One region of the Rhodoferax sp. RT5P35 genome, then DNA from elsewhere that is predicted to be linked to it. Evidence: riboswitches for the same ligand, from Rfam matches in the RefSeq annotation. Region 1 holds a riboswitch; the other holds the start of a gene.
The links. Region 1 has a riboswitch for glycine ahead of AC097L_RS18780 (D-amino acid dehydrogenase). Riboswitches for the same ligand answer to the same signal wherever they lie in the genome.

Region 1 (9,087 bases):
CGTTGACCTCCTTGAACAAATCCAGGTCAAAGAAGACCAGCGCCAGTGAGCGGCTGTCGCGCTTGGCGCTGGCCATGGCCTGCTCCAGCCGGTCGTGGAACATGTGGCGGTTGGGCAAGCCGGTGAGGCGGTCAAAGTTAGCCTGGTTCCAGATCATTTCTGCGGCACGCTTGCGCTCGGTCACGTCCTCCAGCACCAGAATGAACAACTGCTCGCTGCCCAAATCAATCATGCGGCCCGAGACCTCGCACAAAATTACGCCAGCAGCCTCTTCAACCCCATAGCCGTGGTAGCCCGAATCATTCTCCGCCAGGCTGCGCACGGGCGCGGGTTGCAGGGCCTCGCCGCGGCGCAGGCGCGCTTCAAAGCCTTTGATATGGCCCACACGCTGGACCACTTCCAGCACATGGGCCTGGTCCTGCGGTTTGCACCACAACAGGGTATGGCTGGCACCCAGCACATCGTCAGGTAACAGGCCAAACTGGCGCAGCCCGGCATCGTTGATGTCGGCAATCGGATAGCCCGGCGCGTTGCGCGAGACCGTCATGGCCAGCGGCGAGGCATGGAAAAACGCCTTGAACTTGGCCTCGGTGTAGCGCAGCGCCTGTTCGGCCCGCAAACGCTCGTTCAGCTCTTGCTGCAAGTCGGCGTTTTGGGCATCGCGCTGGGCGATCAGTCCACCCAATGCCTCGCGCATGCTGTCCAGGCCCTGCGCCAGCAGGCCGATTTCATCGTGGCGGTGCCAGGCCAGCGGCTGGTCCAGTTCCCCGCGTGCCAGCCGCACGGTGGCCATCTGGAGCCGGTACAAGGGATGCACTACGCGCCGCTCGACGAGCCAAAACACCAGCAAAAACGAGATTCCCACCTGCACCAGCAAGGCCAGGCCGAGTGGAGTGAATTCGATCCACAGCTGGCGAATGATGCGGTCGGTGCTGAGTCCGACGCGGACCCGGCCAATGCGCTTGCTGTCCACCACAATGTCGCTCTGCTGGCTCAGCACCAGGCCTTTGCGGCTCAGCTGCTCATTGCCGGACACAAAGGGGTTGCCAAACTCGTCCTCCACCTCCACCTCCACCACATCTGGATTGCGCATCACCGCATCCATCAGCTGCTTGGCCACCGCCTTGTCCACGTTCCAGATCGGCATGGCCAGTGCACTCGAGAGCAATTGGGTGTACTGCGACAAGGGCTCGTGGATGCGCAGTTCCAGCTCCCGGTCGTAGCGTTGTTTCAGCACCAGGCTGCCCATGACCAGGGCAGGCAGCAGAATCCCCAGCGCTACGCCCAGGGTCATGATCTGCCGCAGCGATAGCCTAGGCACGCCGTCCCTCGCCGCTTACGGCATGCAACCCCACAGAGCGCATAAGATTTACTTGGTACGCCACAGTTGGATATTGGCCTCGACCATTTTCTTCATCACGCCTTGCTTGGCTAGGGTGTACATGGCTTTGGCCAGGGCCGCCCGCATCGCGCTGGTGTTACAAGGGGATTTGTAGGACATGGTCAGGTACAGACTCTCGTTGCTGACCGACGGGTTAGCCGGCACCAGCCCGGGAATGGAAAATTTGGCAATATAAGCCAAGCCAGGGTCCTCTTCGTACACCAGATAGTCCACCCGGCCCAGTTGCAAAATTTTGAAGGCCTGCTCCAGGCTGGGCACGGTGTTGATCTTCAGGTTCTTTTTGGCGTAACGGTCAAAGTCCTCGCCAAAGCTGTTGTTGATGACGGTCATGCCCGACAGGTTTTTCAGATCCGACCACTGCCGATACTTCAGCGGAGCCTCTTGCCGCCCCCAGATCACCGAGCGGGTTTCGCGAAACGCCGGGTAGATGTAGTCCATGTAGTCCAGGCGCTCGACCGTGAAAAACGCCCCCGCTATCAGGTCAATGCGCCCCAGCCGGGCTTCTTCCTGCACCCGGGCCCACGAGCCTACGTAGCGCACCTCAATGGGGATGCCGATTTGTTTGGCCACCATTTGCACCAGATCGGCATTGGCCCCCACCAGGCGGCCCACATCGGCGGCATCGCGCCACAGGTAAGGGGGGTATTCGGGGTTACCCGTGGCAACCAGTTGCTTGCAGGGTTCGGCCGCCCACGCCGTGCTGCCCACGCAAGCCAGTACAACCGCCCGGAAAACCGGGTGGTGCAGCAGGCTGCTGATGGAACAAGGGAACCGCATGAACGTCCTTCTAGCCCGCAGGGTGTGAACAACCGATGGTTGAAGAATGGATGAAAGCAAGCCGTCGCGGCGAGAAACGCAAAACGCTCCACACCATGTAACGGACTGTATCCTTTTCAAGCCCCTCATATGCCCGCAAGAGCCCAAAATAATGCCAAAAACCCCGCATTTGCCAGACCAGACTCTACTTTACGCAGGAATGGGCGGCCATACCCTTACAGAAACTTACGGGGCAGTGGAACTGCCCACCATGGCAGCCACCATATCGGCCGTGACCGCCGACAGCGTCAGACCCAAATGCCCGTGCCCGGTGTTGTAGAACACGCCGGGCCGCTTGCCCGGCCCCACCCGCGGCATCAGGTTGGGCATCATGGGGCGCAGCCCGGCCCAGGGCACCACGTTCTCAGTCCGCACGCCGGGGAAACACTGCTGCACCCATTCCACCAGCGGGCGGATGCGGTCGGCCCGGATGTCGCGGTTGTAGCCGTTGAATTCGGCCGTGCCCGCCACCCGAAAACGCCCCAGCCCCAGGCGGCTGCTGACCAGCTTGGTTTCATCGTCCAGCAGGCTGACCATCGGGGCCGATGCCTGGCTGTGCGCGTCGTCCAGGTTCACGGTGATGGAATAGCCCTTGACCGGGTAGATGTTGACCCGGTCGCCCAACTGGGCGGCAATATCGCGACTGGCCGTACCCGCGCAGACCACCACGCCGTCGAACACGCTGGTGTGGATATCAGCACCGTCTTGCGCGGTAATGGTTACGGCCTGGCCATCGCTTTTGACGGTCTGGATGGCATGGCCGTAGCGGGTTTGCACGCCCAGGCGCTCGGCAGCCGCTGCGATGCCGGTGCTGAACTTGTGGATGTCGCCGGTGGTGTCGCTCTCGGTAAAGTAGCCGCCGTAGTAGTCGCCCGCCAGCGTGGGCTCAATCGCGCGCATCTCTTGCGGTGTCACGGCGCGGCGGTCCAGCCCGCCCTGAGCCAGCAGCTTGGAGACCTTGCCTGCGTGTACAAAGTTACCCTTGTCGCGGTAGATGTGCAGGATGCCTTCACGCTTATGGTCAAAGTCCAGGCCCTCCTCGGCCGCCCAGGCATCCAGGTGCTGGCGAGCGGCCATCGCCAGGCGGGTAGTTTCGATGGTGTTTTTTTCGTACTGCGGGATGGCGGCAATGAACTCGGCAAACCAGGCCATCTTGTGCCAGCTGGGCTTAGGGTTGACCAGCAGCGGCGCATCGCTACGCAGCATCCACTTCACACCCTTGAGCACCGTGGACCAGTGGTTCCACACCTCGGCGTTGGACACCGAAAACTGCCCGCCATTGGCAAACGAGGTTTCCATGGCCGCATAGCGGTGTTTTTCGAACAAGGTAACGGCATAACCGCGTTTAGCCAAAGCGTAGGCCGTGGTTACGCCCGTGATTCCACCGCCAATAACAGCAAAGTTTTTCATGATGAGACTTCCAAAACGTCAACAGGGGGATAGCAACAAACGTGCGCGGCTATCGCCCCCTCTGTTTTGGACCTGAGAGATTCACGGCTGGCATATTGCCAGTCCGCTTGCTCCTGCGGTGAGCCAGGTGACGAACCCAGCTACTCTTCAGAGAAATGTGACTCACCCCCAGGCTGCAGTGCTGCGCATCTTTCGCCAACCCCCTTGCAGGGGGCAGCACCTGCAGCCTGGCAAAGCCAGTTCTGCGGTGTTTCTGGAAAGTGCACGACCTACCCTTAACCGGCGGTGACTCGAATAGATACCGGTCCTTTTGCCTGAAAGTTTCCGGGGGCGGTTGCTCCTTCGGCGCTGATTTCTTGCGTGAAAGCAAGGGGAGCAGTCTCTCCCGGTATCTCGTGAGATTATCGCACCGGTATCACAGCACCTTCACCGCACGGCCAATGAACTGGATTGGGCCGGTGGGTTTATTGAGGGGTGAGCCGTTCACCGGCTCCAGGGTCAGCTCAAACAGCTGGTTGGGCTGCAGCGGCGGCAGCTTGTCCAGCGGGATGGTGATGGTTTGCCCCGGCTTGACCAGGCCTAGCGACACCGGGCCGTTCCAGCCCTCGCCCTTGGTCCAGAACTGCAGGGATTTCTCGGCGGGTACGGCCACCGGACCCAGCGCCGTCAGGCTGAGTTGCCGGGTGTCGCTGGCCTGGATGACCCAGCCGGGTGCCTTGTCTTGCGGCGCGACCAGCACCACCATGTACTGCGGCCCGACGGGTAGCACACCCTGGCGGGTCACCAACACCGAGGCCAGGATGGCGGCGGTGGCAAAACCGGCACCGGCCAGGCCGCGCCACAGGCCCAGCCGGTCCCACCACGGCGGGCTGGCTGGCAAGATGGCGGCTCGGCTCGGGGCCGCGGCGTGGGCCACGCTGCGGTCAATGCGCTGCCACAGTGCCTCGGACGGCTCTACCGGCTCGGCCAGAACGGCCAGCGGCAGCAACTGCTCTTGCCAGCGCTGCACGGCGGCCTGCAAAGCGGCATCGGTGGGCAGGCGCTGTTCCACCCAGCGGCGGCGGGTGGCCGAAAGCGTGCCCAGCACGTATTCGGCGGCCAGGTCGTCGGGCGATAGAGGTTCTTGCTGCGCGCTCATGCCATGCACTCCCGCAAGTTACCCATGCTGCGTTTGATCCAGGCTTTGACGGTGCCCAAGGGCGTTTGGGTGCGCTCGGCAATCTCGCCGTGCGAGCATCCATCCACATAGGCGTACAGGATGCAGTTGCGCCGCGCAGGCTCCAGCCGGGCCAGGCAGTCGTTGAGTTTGCCCAGGCTCATGTTCAGCTCAAAAGCATCCGTCACCTGGCTGTGCGCATCCATAGAACTTTGCGCATCCAGGGCTTCGGCGGTTTCTTCATCCACCGACACTTCACGGGCACCATTGCGTACGGCATTCAGTGCCAAATTACGCACCACGCTGAAGATCCAGCCCCGGCCCGTTCCGCGCTGGGCATCGAAACTGCGGGCTTGGGTCCAGATGTTCATAAAAGCGTCGTGCACCACATCTTCCGCCTGTTGGCGCTGGCGCACGATGCGCAGCGCCACACCCAGCAAGTGGCGGCTTTCTTGCCGGTAAATATCGTGCAGTGCCTGGCGGTCACCGCGGGCGCAGCCCTGGAGGGCGCGCTCGTAGTTGAAGTCTTCGGGAGTAGTCGTCACAGGCGGATCCATCGAAAGGAGTTACGTCCCTCGATGGTAGCCGCCGAAACCAGCTCTACTGTTTAGACAGCCTTCCAGAAAATGTAGTCGGCCTGGTACTTCACGATTTCTTTGGCGCCTTTGTTGGCCGGGCTGCAGGCGCTGGCCGGTGCCACACCGCCCTGGGTGGCTACGCGCTGGATGTGCGTCACACCCGCCATCGCGCCCATGCCCATGGCGGGGTTGGCCTTGACCAGCTGGTAGGGTAGGTTGCCGGTACCGGCGGGGGCTACGGCGAGTTGGGTGGCGGTAATTTTGGAGCCGTCCATGGATTCCCAGGTGGCGGGCGGGCCGTAGTACTTGCCGATTTGTTTGCCGCTGCGGTCGTTCAGAGCGGCGGTGGGGCCTACAAACACCCACTCGGTCATGCCGGGGGCGTTGGCCTTGTCGCGGCATTCGTAAGTGATCTCGCCCACGCCTACGGTTTCCAGGGCCACCTTGTTGCCCATGGGCACCTTGACGGCCTCGGGCAGGCTGTCCTGGCTGAACATGGGCTTGGCCGGGGCCATAGAGCCGCAGGCACTCAGCACAGCGGCAGCGGAAACAACAGCAAGAAGCGAAAGAGGTTTGATCGACATGAAAGTACTCCAAAAAAGGTTTAGCGGATAAGGACAACAGACAGCTCTTTTTTGCGCTGCTACAGGTACTACCCGCCAGACCCGGTTTTGGATGCACTTCCACAAAAATATTTCGATACGTCGCCCATAAACGTACAAAAATAGCTATCAATTAAATAGCTACTAGCCTAGCATCTGCATGCGCCATCGGCACTTTTTGTATAAATTCACCAGTCTGGGCTGGGGTGCTGTGCGGCGGCCCAGAAGGCTTCAAAGTCCGCGCTGGAGACCGGGCGCGAGAACAAATAGCCTTGCCCATAGTCACAGCCCGCAGCGGCCAGCAGATCGCGCTGCTGTGGGGTTTCCACGCCTTCGGCAATCACTTGCATGCCCAGCTCATGCGCCATCACGATCATCGCCTTGCACAAAGCCATCTCAGTAGATGCCGGAATCAGGTACCGCACAAACGACTGGTCGATCTTGATGAAGTCGATATCGAACTTTTGCAGATACGACAACGAGGAATAGCCGGTGCCAAAGTCGTCCAGCGACACCTGGATACCACCGTCGGCCAGCTCCATCAGATGGTCGGTAACCCGGGCGCTGGTGTCCAGCAGCAGGCCTTCAGTGATCTCCACCACAATGCCCGAGCCGGGCAGGCCCATCGCCTGCAGCTGCTGCGCCCATGGCAGATGGCCACCGCTGTCATGGTGGAACTGCACCGGCGATTTGTTGACGCTGATCTGGAAGTCGGGATGCAGGTTTTTGCGCCAGAGCTGCACCTGCCGCGCCGCTTGCTGGAACACCCATTCGCCGATGTCGACGATAAGCCCGCTGGACTCGGCAATCGGGATGAATTCGGCTGGGCTGACGAGTCCGCGCGTCGGGTGCTGCCAGCGAATCAGCGCTTCGGCCTTGTGCACCCGACCCGTGGCCAGTTCAACGATGGGCTGGTAGACCAACCGGAATTGTTGCTCTTGCAGGCCGGAGCGCAGGTCGTTGGCCAAACGGACCCGGGTTTGCGCGGCTTCCTGCAAGGCCGGGGTAAAAAAGCTGAAACGGTTACGGCCCGCGCCTTTGGCCACGTACAGCGCCTGGTCGGCATTCTTGAACAGGTCTTCGATGTCCTTGGCATCCAGCGGGTACAGGGTGATACCAATGCTGGCCGACACAAACACCTGCTCGTTGCCGAGCTGGAACACCTGCTCCATGGCCCGCAGAATCTTTTGCAGGGTGGGCTCCAGGCGGTGGACATCGGTGACCTCGGTCAGAATCACCGTGAATTCGTCGCCGCCCATGCGGGCCACCGTGTCGGCTTCGCGCACACAGGCCTGGATGCGCCGGGCCGCCTCCATCAGCAGCAGGTCGCCGTTGCCATGGCCCAGGGTGTCGTTAACCTCTTTAAAGTGGTCCAGGTCGATGAACAAGATGGCCAGTTGCTGCGTATCGCGTTTGCAGCGCTTGACCTCTTGCTCCAGCCGGTCGCGCAGCATGCGCCGGTTCGGCAGACCGGTCAGGGTGTCAAAAAACGCCTGCTGGCGGATCAGCGCCTCAGAGGCTTTGCGATCGGTGATATCGGTGTGCGTTCCGATCATCCGCAAGGGCCGCCCCTGCGCATCGCGGTGGATGACCATGCCCCGGCTCAACACCCATTTCCAGCTGCCGTCTTTGCAACGCACCCGGTGTTCGTTGGCGTAGGTGCTGGTGATGCCAGCAAAGTGCGCATCGCGGTCGCGGTCCATCTGGGCCATATCGTCAGGGTGGGTTCGCTGGTCCAGTTCGGTTGGCAAATCCGGGATTTCTCCCTCTGCAAACCCATACATCTCGACCAGGCGTTTGGATAGGTATTCCACCCCGCTCTCGATGTGCCAGTCCCACACGCCGTCGCCGGTGCTCTCCAGCGCCAGCTTCCAACGGTTTTCGGTCTCCAGCAGCGCTATCTGGGCCTGTTTGCGCTCGGTAATGTTTTGCAACACCAAGATACGCGACACCAGTTGCCCCTGGTCCCACACCGAGGTGTCCATGGCATGCACCCAGATCGGCTCACCACGGAAAGTGACCGCCTCGAGTTCGAAATCATGCAATGTCGGCGGCTTGACGTGGTCGGCATACGCGGCACGGATTTTGGCCATGGAGGTTGGCGTAAATACCCGCTCGGCCGTGCCCATCGCCGTGGTCGGCGTGTATTCCTCGGGCGAGGTTTGAAAAATCCGGTACACACCTTCGGTCCAGAACACCCGGTCATGGATGCTATCCACCTCCCACCCCCCGACCTGCGCCAGCGACTGCATGGCCATCAGCAGCAGGTCCAGCCGCTTACGATCCGCCTGGACCTGCACATAGTCAGACACATCGGCAAAGGTGCGCACCATGCCGCCGTCGGGCAGCACCTTGCTTTTGACCTCAAGGGTTCGACCATCCGGGGTGTCGCGCAAAAAATGCTCAGGCAGCGGGGCTCTACCACCGGTCAGCACATAGGCGCGGGCACTCTCTTCTACCCATTTCGCCTTTGGGCCGAAGTCACCGCGCTTGAACTGCACACTGCTGATACGCGCTAGCGAGGGGCGTTCCGCCAGAAAGCTCTCTGGCAAGCGGAGCATTTCGCAGACCCGCTGGTTGAACGAGATCAGGCGCATCTCGGCATTGAAAACAAAAATGCCCTGGCTGATGCTGGCGGTGGTGGTTTGCAGCAGCCGGGTTTGCTCCAGCAACTGGGCATGGGAGGCGCGCAATTCGGCCTCGGCCTGTTTGCGCGCGCTGATGTCGGTGTGGGTGCCGATCATCCGCAAGGGAGTGCCGTCGGCAGCCCGGCTGACCACCATGCCGCAGGACACAATCCAGACCCAGTGCCCGTCCTTGTGGCGCATGCGTAAATCCATGCTGTAGCTGGGTGCCGAACCATTCAGGTAGGCGGCTACCGCCACCTGCATCGGGGCGATGTCGTCCGGGTGTACACGGCTGGCGAACTCTTCAAAGCCTGGGGCCAGTTCACCCCTGGCAAAGCCCAGCATTTCGTCCCACCGCGGGGAATAGGTTTGGCTGCCAGTGCACAGATCCCAATCCCACACGCCCACGCCCGAGCCTTCCAGAGCCAATTTCCAGGGGTTGTTTGCGTCGCCACGCTCTGGCGCACGGGTCCAGTCCTGCGGCGCAGGCGCGAGA
Region 2 (9,087 bases), on a different contig from region 1:
GGCGATGCCTTCCAGGTCGGCGTAGAGAACCCGCTGGTGGGGTTGGAAGGCCGCGCAGCCCTGTTGCGCCGCCTGGGCGAGGTCATTGCAAGCCAGCCCGAAGTGTTTGGCGGCGCGGGCGGGCTGTGCCGTCCGGGCCGTTTGTTCGACCACCTGGTGCCCACCGATACCGACGAACCCACCGTAGCGGCACACGACATTCTTGGGGCACTTTTAAGCACGCTGTCGCCCATCTGGCCTGCACAGAATGCTATTCAAACGGACGATGGCGGTGAAATTGCACTCGGCGACTGCTGGCGGCACAGCGCGGTGCCGGGCGAGGGCGCGTCCGCGGGCTGGATGCCCTTTCACAAGCTGTCTCAGTGGCTCACCTATTCGCTGCTGGAGCCGCTGGAATGGGCGGATGTGACCGTCACCGGCCTGGACGCACTGACAGGCCTGCCCGAGTACCGCAATGGCGGCCTGCTGCTGGACGGCGGCGTGCTGGTGCTGAAAAACCCGGCCCTGGCCACCCAAGTACAAACTGCGGGCGACGAATGCATCGTCGAATGGCGCGCCCTGACGGTCGCTCTGCTGGACGAACTGGCCCCGCTGGTCCGCACCGAGCTAGGCCTCACTGCCGCGCAAATGCCCCTGGCCTGCGTGTTGGAGGGCGGCACCTGGGCGGCAGGCCGCGTGCTGGCCCAGCGCTTGCGGGGTGGCACCCCACCCATGAATATCGCCAGCGATGGCACTGTGTTTTGACACACCCCCAGGCTGCGTGCACTGCGTGTCACTCTCGCCAACCCCCTTGCAGGGGGCGATACCAGCAGCCTGGCGGAGCCAATTCTGCGGTATCTCTGGAATGGGCAGGCCCGTAGCGTAGCGATCACACTGAGAAAATGAATTCTTCACTTTTGCAAAGCACACCATGAGCAACGTCCACCTGATCAACCACCCCTTGGTACAACACAAGCTGACCCTGATGCGCCGCAAGGATGCCAGCACCAACACCTTCCGCCGCCTGCTCAACGAGCTGAGTTCGCTGATGGCCTACGAGGTCACGCGCGACATGGCGATGCAGGATGTGGAGATCGAAACCCCGCTGGAGACCATGACCGCCCGCGTGATTGACGGCAAAAAGCTGGTGTTTGTGTCCATTCTGCGCGCGGGTAACGGCATTCTGGAGGGCATGCTCAGCGTGGTACCGGGCGCGCGCGTGGGCCATGTGGGCCTGTACCGCGACCCCAAGACACTGACGGCGGTAGAGTACTACTTCAAAATGCCCAAGGACATGCATGAACGCGATGTGGTGATCGTCGACCCGATGCTGGCCACCGGCAACTCGGCCATCGCTGCGGTGGAGCGGCTCAAGGAGCTGAACCCCAAATCCATAAAATTTGTGTGTTTGCTCACCTGCCCAGAAGGCGTGGCCGCGTTGCAAGCCGCGCACCCCGACGTGGCGATCTACACCGCCGCCATCGACCGCCAGCTCAACAGCCACGGCTACATCGTGCCGGGCCTGGGCGATGCGGGCGACCGCATTTTTGGCACCCAATAAGCCTCTAGCCCATATTCTACCTACACTAGCCGCTATATTAAAGAGAGTGCCCTGGTCCAGGCGGGTCTTGGCCCTCTACCCCGTAGCCGCCAGTGGGTTGCGGGTCGGCCACGCTGAGCCAACGCACCGCATTGCGGCCACCGTGTTTGGCGGCATAGAGGGCTTTGTCCACGGTATCCAGCAGGAGCGCATCGCTGCAGGCGACACCACCCGCGCAGGTAGCGGCACCCAGGCTGGTGGTGATGTGCTTATCAACCTGTGAGCCGACATGTTCGATGTGCAATGCCGACACCGCCTTGCGCACATTTTCGGCAATGCGGTTGGCCCCGACACGGTCGCAAGACGGCAGGATGATGATGAATTCTTCGCCACCGTAGCGCGCAAACACATCCGACAACCGGTTCAACTGCGACTGCACCGCGCCCACAATCGCCTGCAGCACCCGGTCTCCCGCCGGGTGGCCGTAGGTATCGTTGTATGTTTTGAAGTAATCCACATCCAGCATTACCAGCGACAGCGGGGTCTTGTGGCGCTGGGCGCGGCTCAGTTCGGCGGCCAGCTTCTGGTCGAAATACTTGCGGTTGTAGATGCCGGTCAGGCCATCAATCACTGCCTCGCGGGAAAGCTTTTCAGAACGTGACTGCAGCAGCCGCTCACGCTTCACGAAGCTGCTGGTGTCGGTGATCTGCAACATCACCAAAAACGCGTCCGCACCGCCGCTGTCATAGCGCACGGGCACCAGAGTCAGCGACTGTGGCATGCGTTGCTGCGGGCCAATAGCGACGTCTTCGGGGCGCAGGTACAAGGGCAAGGGCGTACGGTGCAGCACATTGGACAAAACGACCGGCAGCTTGTAGGCCAGTACATTTTTCAGGGCGCTGATGAAAGACAGCGACAGGCCGTTGGCGAACACCGACTGCAGCGTGCAGCCCAGTGCCGCCGGGGCAGTAATACCGCTGTGGCGCACCACCCAGGCGTTCCACAGCAGCACTTCACCACGCGGGTTGAGCACAATCAAACCGCTGCCCAGTGCGTCCACCATTTCGGACCATGGCAACAGCGACCCTACAGAGCTGGCGGACATCCAGGCTGGCGACGGATTCAAATGCGCGCCAAAAATGCATCCAGGGAGGCAACCAGCCCCTCTAGCGAGCTGGCGCTGAGCAAAAACACCAGGTAGCCTTGGGTATCGCGCTTTTCGATGGTCAGGTCAATATGCAGCACCAACACCATAGGCTGGGTCTCGTCGGACATCAGCTTGCCAATCACCGTGTCGGCACCGTCCACCGAATAATCGGGCAAGGTGCTGCTCAGGTCGATGCTGAGCATGTCGGCAATGGCCGATAAACAGGCGTTCAGAATCACATTGCCCAGCTCGCACATAGCCTCGTGCTCAAACTCCACCAGATCTTCGACGCTGACCTGCGAACCCAGCATTTCCTGCACAATTTCCAGCGCTTTTTCTTCGCGAAATAGCAGGGTGGCCTCCAGGCTGAAGGGACCGCCAAATTTTTGCCGCACAGCACCAAGGCGCCCGCCCCGCAGCGACAGCGTTTCGGCGTTGACATCGGTACGGTCGAAAAACTGGATGCGCGGCACCGACAAAAGCACTTCGTCACCAACGATTTCACTCAGGCTGGCCGCAGCCTGGCCGGCGCCGACGTTGAACACCTCGGTCAACGCATCCAGTTGCAGCTCAGACAGATTGATCACAGCAGACTTTCAAAAAAAGTGAGCGCCTCGGTCACGCTTTTATCGCTCACGGGTTTGGCCACAAACTTCACGCCCAGCTCCGCCGCACGCGTCTTCTGGCTTTCCTGGATGTTGGCCGAAAACAGGGCCAACCGCAACGTGGGACGCTGGCGTTTGAGGTGCTCGGCTGCATCGGTACCCAGCATGCCGGGCATATTGATGTCCATGGTGCAGTAATCGAACATCTGGGTGGCCGCCAGGGCCAGGGCCTCGTCGCCGCTGGCCGCCTCCACCAGGGTCCAGGTGGGGCGCTTGGCCAGCACCAGCGTGCGGATCATCATGCGCGAAACCCGGCTGTCGTCGACGATCAAAAGGGTAGTGGAGGGGGTCTCGTTGGTAGCAGTGGTGGTGGTCATGTTGGGGCAGGCTCTAGGGGCATGAAAATGATTGTCGCGCTAAGTCGCGGCCATGTGTCAGGATGTTACCAATCCATAGCGCGCTGCCAGCACCAGACGTGTAAAAATTATTTGCGTTTGCGCCCTCCTCCATCCCACTCTATTACGCTAGTCCTATGCTCGACCTCCTCGTTACCCACGCCACTTTGCCCGATGGCCGCACCGGCATGTCGATTGCCGTGCAAAACGGCCGCATCACCGAAGTCGCCGCGGGCCTGTTGGCACCCGCGCACCAGACCCTCGATGCGCAGGGCCTGCTGGTCAGCCCACCGTTTGTTGATGCGCACTTTCACATGGATGCCACGCTGAGCTACGGCTTGCCGCGCGTCAACCAGAGCGGCACCTTGCTCGAAGGCATTGCACTCTGGGGCGAGCTGAAGCCCGACCTGACCCAGGAAGCCCTGGTCCAGCGCGCCCTGGCCTACTGCGACTGGGCGGTGGGCAAGGGCCTGCTGGCCATCCGCAGCCACGTGGATATTTGCGACCCGCGACTGCTGGCGGTAGAGGCGCTGCTGGAAGTGAAACACCAGGTTGCGCCGTACCTGGACCTGCAGCTGGTGGCTTTTCCACAAGACGGTGCCCTGCGCGACCCGCTGGCCATGGACAAGCTGAAACGCGCACTCGACATGGGCGTGGACGTGGTAGGCGGTATCCCACACTTCGAGCGCACCATGGCCGATGGGGCCTTGAGCGTGAAACTGCTGTGCGAGCTGGCCGCAGAACAGGGCAAGCTGGTGGACATGCACTGCGACGAGTCCGACGACCCGATGTCGCGCCACATCGAAACCCTGACTTTCGAGGCCCAGCGCCTGGGCCTGCAGGGCCGCGTTACCGGCTCGCACCTTACTTCCATGCACAGCATGGACAACTATTACGTCTCCAAGCTGCTGCCGCTGATGGCCGAGGCGCAGATCCATGTGGTCAGCAACCCGCTGATCAACATCACCCTGCAAGGCCGGGGCGACAGCTACCCCAAGCGCCGCGGCATGACCCGCGTGCCCGAAATGATGGCCCACGGCCTGACCGTCGCCCTGGGCCAGGACTGCGTGATGGACCCCTGGTACAGCCTGGGCAGCGGCGACATGCTGGAAGTAGCCAGCATGGGCCTGCACGTGGCCCAGATGACCAGCCAGGCCGCGATGCGCCAGTGCTTTGATGCCGTCACTGTCAACCCGGCGAAGATTTTGCAGCTGGAAGGCTACGGCCTGGAGGCCGGTTGCTGGGCCGACTTTGTGCTGCTGCAAGCCCAGGACCCGGTGGAAGCCATCCGCCTGCGCGCCACCCGGCTGCAGGTCTACAAGCGCGGCAAGCTGCTGGCGCAAACCCCGGCCGCCACGGCCAAGCTGGACCTGCCCGGACGACCTTCGCAGACCGATTGGCTGCTGCGCTAACCGCCATGGTTAGAATCTAGCCTGTCAGGAGAGAGTTCTTCCAGCAAGAACCGCCGAAGGCGCAGGACCCCGCTACGTGGGTCTGAACGCTCAGGCAAAAGGACTGACAAGCGCTTTAACAAGCGTCTCCCCCTGGAGAGAAACCCGCCCTGGAGCGGGTTCACCGAAGGCGCAACCCGCAGTCGGCCTGCACCACCGCAAGGCCTGCCCGGCGAATCGCTCAGGTAAAGCGGACAGAGGGGGCCACACATGGTTTTTTGTAACCGTGATTTTCTGTGTGCCCTCTGAAAGAACCGCAATGTCCGATTTGCCCACACCACACCTGTTGACACCGCTCAACGCTCTGCATCTTGAACTGGGTGCACGCATGGTGCCCTTCGCCGGTTACAGCATGCCGGTGCAGTACCCGGCAGGTTTGATGGCCGAGCACCACCACACCCGCACGGCGGCGGGTCTGTTCGATGTGTCCCACATGGGCCAGTTGCGTCTGGTCGGCCCGGACGCGGCGGCGGCTTTTGAAACCTTGGTTCCGGTCGATGTGATCGATCTGCCGGTGGGCAAGCAGCGCTATGGCCTGCTGTTGAACGACGACGGCGGCATCCTCGACGACCTGATGTTCTTCAAGCGCGCCGACGACATCTTCGTGATCGTCAACGGGGCCTGCAAAGCGGCCGATATCGCCCACATCCAAGAAAAAATTGGCCAGCGCTGCCAGGTCATCCCCCTACCAGAACTGGCATTGCTGGCGCTGCAAGGCCCCCAGGCGGTGGACGCCCTCTCGCGCCTCGCACCCGGCGTAGAAAAGCTGGTCTTCATGACCGGCGGCCACTTCGATGTGGCGGGCATCCCCTGCTTTTTGACGCGCAGCGGCTACACGGGCGAAGACGGGTTTGAAATCTCGGTCCACAGCAGCCAGGCCGAAGCTCTGGCCCGCGCGTTGCTGGCCCAGCCCGAAGTCAAGCCCATCGGCCTGGGCGCCCGCAATTCGCTGCGCCTGGAAGCCGGGCTGTGCCTGTATGGCAACGACCTGGACACCACCACCACACCGGTCGAAGCAGGCCTGAACTGGGCCATCCAGAAAGTGCGGCGTACCGGTGGTGCGCGTGAGGGTGGATTTCCAGGTGCTACAAAAATACTAGCGAAACTCACACGCGGCACTAGCGCTACCGCTCGAAAACGTGTTGGACTCGTGGCCCTGGAGCGCATCCCCGTGCGCGAACACACCGCCCTGCAAGACACGGCGGGCAACGCCATCGGCGAAGTCACCAGCGGCCTGCTCGGCCCCACCGTGGACAAGCCGATTGCCATGGCCTACGTGGCCCCGGAATTCAGTGCCATCGGCACCCGCATCAATGCCGTGGTGCGAGGCAAAATCGTGCCGATGGAAGTCGTATCCATGCCTTTCACACCCAACCGCTACTTTCGCGGCTAATCCCATTTTTTACAGGAGCAACCCCATGAGCATCCACTACACCGAAGACCACGAATGGCTGAATATAGAGGGCGATATCGCCACCGTCGGTATTACCACCCATGCGCAAGACGCGCTGGGTGACGTGGTGTTTGTCGACCTGCCCGCGGTGGGCGCCAGCTTTGCCCAAAAAGACGTGGCCGGCGTGGTCGAGTCGGTGAAAGCCGCTGCCGACGTGTACATGCCCGTGTCCGGCGAAATCATTGAAGTCAACGAAGAGCTGCGCGCCGACCCGGCTTTGGCCAACACCGACCCGCAGGGTGCTGGCTGGTTCTTCAAGGTCAAGCTGTCGGACGCATCGCAAATCGCCGCTTTGTTAGACGAAGCGGCCTACACCGCCTTTAGCGCCTAAATTCACCCTCACCCCAACCCTCTTCCCTGCACGGTAGAGGGACTAAAACCAACGCCTCGCCATGACGACCTCCCTGCACGAACTCGAAAACTCCGCCGAATTCATCGCCCGCCATATCGGTATCGATGCCACCGATGAGGCCCTGATGTTGGAGGTGATTGGCTCCAGTTCGCGCCGGGACCTGATTGACGGTATCGTGCCGCGCTCGATTGCGCGCAGCACGCCCATGGTGCTGCCCGCGCCCGTGACCGAAGCAGCAGCGCTGGCCGAGCTCAAGGCCATCGCGGCCAAGAACAAGGTGTTCAAAAGCTTTATCGGCCAGGGCTACTACAGCACCCACACGCCCGGTGTGATCCTGCGCAACATCCTGGAAAACCCCGCCTGGTACACGGCGTACACGCCCTACCAGGCCGAAATCTCGCAAGGCCGCATGGAGGCGCTGATCAACTTCCAGACCATGGTCTGCGACCTGACCGGCATGCCTATCGCCAACGCCTCCATGCTGGACGAAGCCACCGCGGCGGCCGAAGCCATGACCCTGGCCAAACGCAGCGTGAAAGCGAAGAGCAATGTCTTCCTCGTGGCGGGCGACTGCCATCCGCAGACGATTGAAGTGATCCAGACCCGCGCCAAGCCCCTGGGCATCGAGGTCAAGGTCAGCACCGCGCTGGAAACCCTGCCACAGCTCATGGCCAGCGGCGACTTCTTCGGCGTGCTGGCCCAGTACCCGGCCACCAATGGCATGCTGCACGACCTGCGCCCGCTGGTGGGCGTGGCCCATGCCTGCGGTGCAGCGGTATGTGTTGCCGCCGACCTGCTGGCGCTGACCCTGCTGGTGCCGCCCGGCGAGTGGGATGCCGACATCGTCATAGGCAGTACCCAGCGCTTTGGCGTGGCCATGGGCAACGGTGGTCCGCACGCGGCCTACATGGCCTGCCGCGATGCCTTCAAGCGCTCCCTGCCCGGCCGCCTGGTGGGGGTAAGCGTGGATGCCCACGGCAACCCGGCCTACCGCCTGGCGCTGCAAACCCGCGAGCAGCACATCCGCCGCGAAAAAGCCACCTCCAACATCTGCACCGCCCAGGTGCTGCCCGCCGTGCTGGCCAGCATGTATGCGGTCTACCACGGCCCGCAGGGCCTGACCCGCATCGCCCAGCGCGTGGCCCGCTTCACCGCCATCCTGGCGCGCGGCCTGCAGCAAATGGGCTACGAGATCGTCAACACGCATGCGTTTGACTCGCTCACCGTCAAAACCGAAGATGCTAGCGATTTGATAGCTACTCGCGCACACAACGCCTGCGCCAACCTGCGTTTTCGCTTAAAAAATCACCTCGGCATCTCGTTGGACGAAACCACCACCCGGGGCGATATCGAAATGCTCTGGTCTTTCTTCGTAAAGTCCGGCGAACCCATGCCGCGTCTGGGCGAGCTGGAAGACAGCGTGGACTCGCTGATCCCCGCCGAGCTGCGCCGCAGCAGCGCCTTCCTGACGCACCCGGTGTTCAACACCCACCACAGTGAAACCGGCATGCTGCGCTACATCCGGCACTTAAGCGACAAAGATTTGGCACTCGACCGCAGCATGATCCCGCTGGGCAGTTGCACCATGAAGCTCAACGCCACCAGCGAAATGGCCCCGGTCACCTGGCCCGAATTTGCCAACATCCACCCCTTCGCCCCCGCCGACCAGCGCCTGGGCTACACCGAGCTGGACGCACAATTGCGCGACTGGCTATGCCAAGCCACCGGCTACGCCGGCATCAGCCTGCAACCCAACGCGGGCAGCCAGGGCGAATACGCCGGTCTGCTGGCCATCAAGGCCTATTTTGACGACCACGGCCAGAGCCAGCGCAACATCTGCCTGATCCCCAGCAGCGCGCACGGCACCAATCCCGCCAGTGCCCAAATGGCCGGGCTGACGGTGGTGGTCACCGCCTGCGATACACAAGGCAACGTGGACATGGCCGACCTGCAAGCCAAGTGCGAAAAATACAGCGACACGCTGGCGGTGGTGATGATTACCTATCCCAGCACCCACGGCGTGTTTGAAACCCAAGTGAAAGAGCTCTGCGCTCTGGTGCACAGCTTTGGTGGCCGCGTCTATGTGGACGGTGCCAACATGAACGCCCTGGTCGGCGTTGCCGCCCCGGGTGAATTTGGCGGCGACGTGAGCCACCTGAACCTGC

Region 2: it holds a riboswitch for glycine, as region 1 does, so the genes downstream of both, gcvT (glycine cleavage system aminomethyltransferase GcvT) here and AC097L_RS18780 (D-amino acid dehydrogenase) in region 1, are expected to answer to the same signal.

The regions. Positions count from the first base shown of each region.
Region 1 covers NZ_JBWMAX010000013.1:42,114-51,200, reverse strand. Annotated here, with positions in the region: gene AC097L_RS18790 (EAL domain-containing protein) at 1-1,321, opposite strand, end outside; gene AC097L_RS18785 (substrate-binding periplasmic protein) at 1,370-2,179, opposite strand; gene AC097L_RS18780 (D-amino acid dehydrogenase) at 2,405-3,628, opposite strand; glycine riboswitch at 3,680-3,789, opposite strand; glycine riboswitch at 3,921-4,026, opposite strand; gene AC097L_RS18775 (anti-sigma factor) at 4,044-4,766, opposite strand; gene AC097L_RS18770 (sigma-70 family RNA polymerase sigma factor) at 4,763-5,341, opposite strand; gene AC097L_RS18765 (DUF3455 domain-containing protein) at 5,392-5,946, opposite strand; gene AC097L_RS18760 (EAL domain-containing protein) at 6,153-9,087, opposite strand, start outside.
Region 2 covers NZ_JBWMAX010000001.1:420,952-430,038, reverse strand. Annotated here, with positions in the region: gene AC097L_RS01890 (URC4/urg3 family protein) at 1-744, shown strand, start outside; gene upp (uracil phosphoribosyltransferase) at 911-1,540, shown strand; gene AC097L_RS01880 (GGDEF domain-containing protein) at 1,578-2,597, opposite strand; gene AC097L_RS01875 (chemotaxis protein CheC) at 2,642-3,253, opposite strand; gene AC097L_RS01870 (response regulator transcription factor) at 3,250-3,648, opposite strand; gene AC097L_RS01865 (amidohydrolase family protein) at 3,804-5,078, shown strand; glycine riboswitch at 5,094-5,194, shown strand; glycine riboswitch at 5,201-5,325, shown strand; gene gcvT (glycine cleavage system aminomethyltransferase GcvT) at 5,377-6,510, shown strand; gene gcvH (glycine cleavage system protein GcvH) at 6,536-6,901, shown strand; gene gcvP (aminomethyl-transferring glycine dehydrogenase) at 6,963-9,087, shown strand, end outside.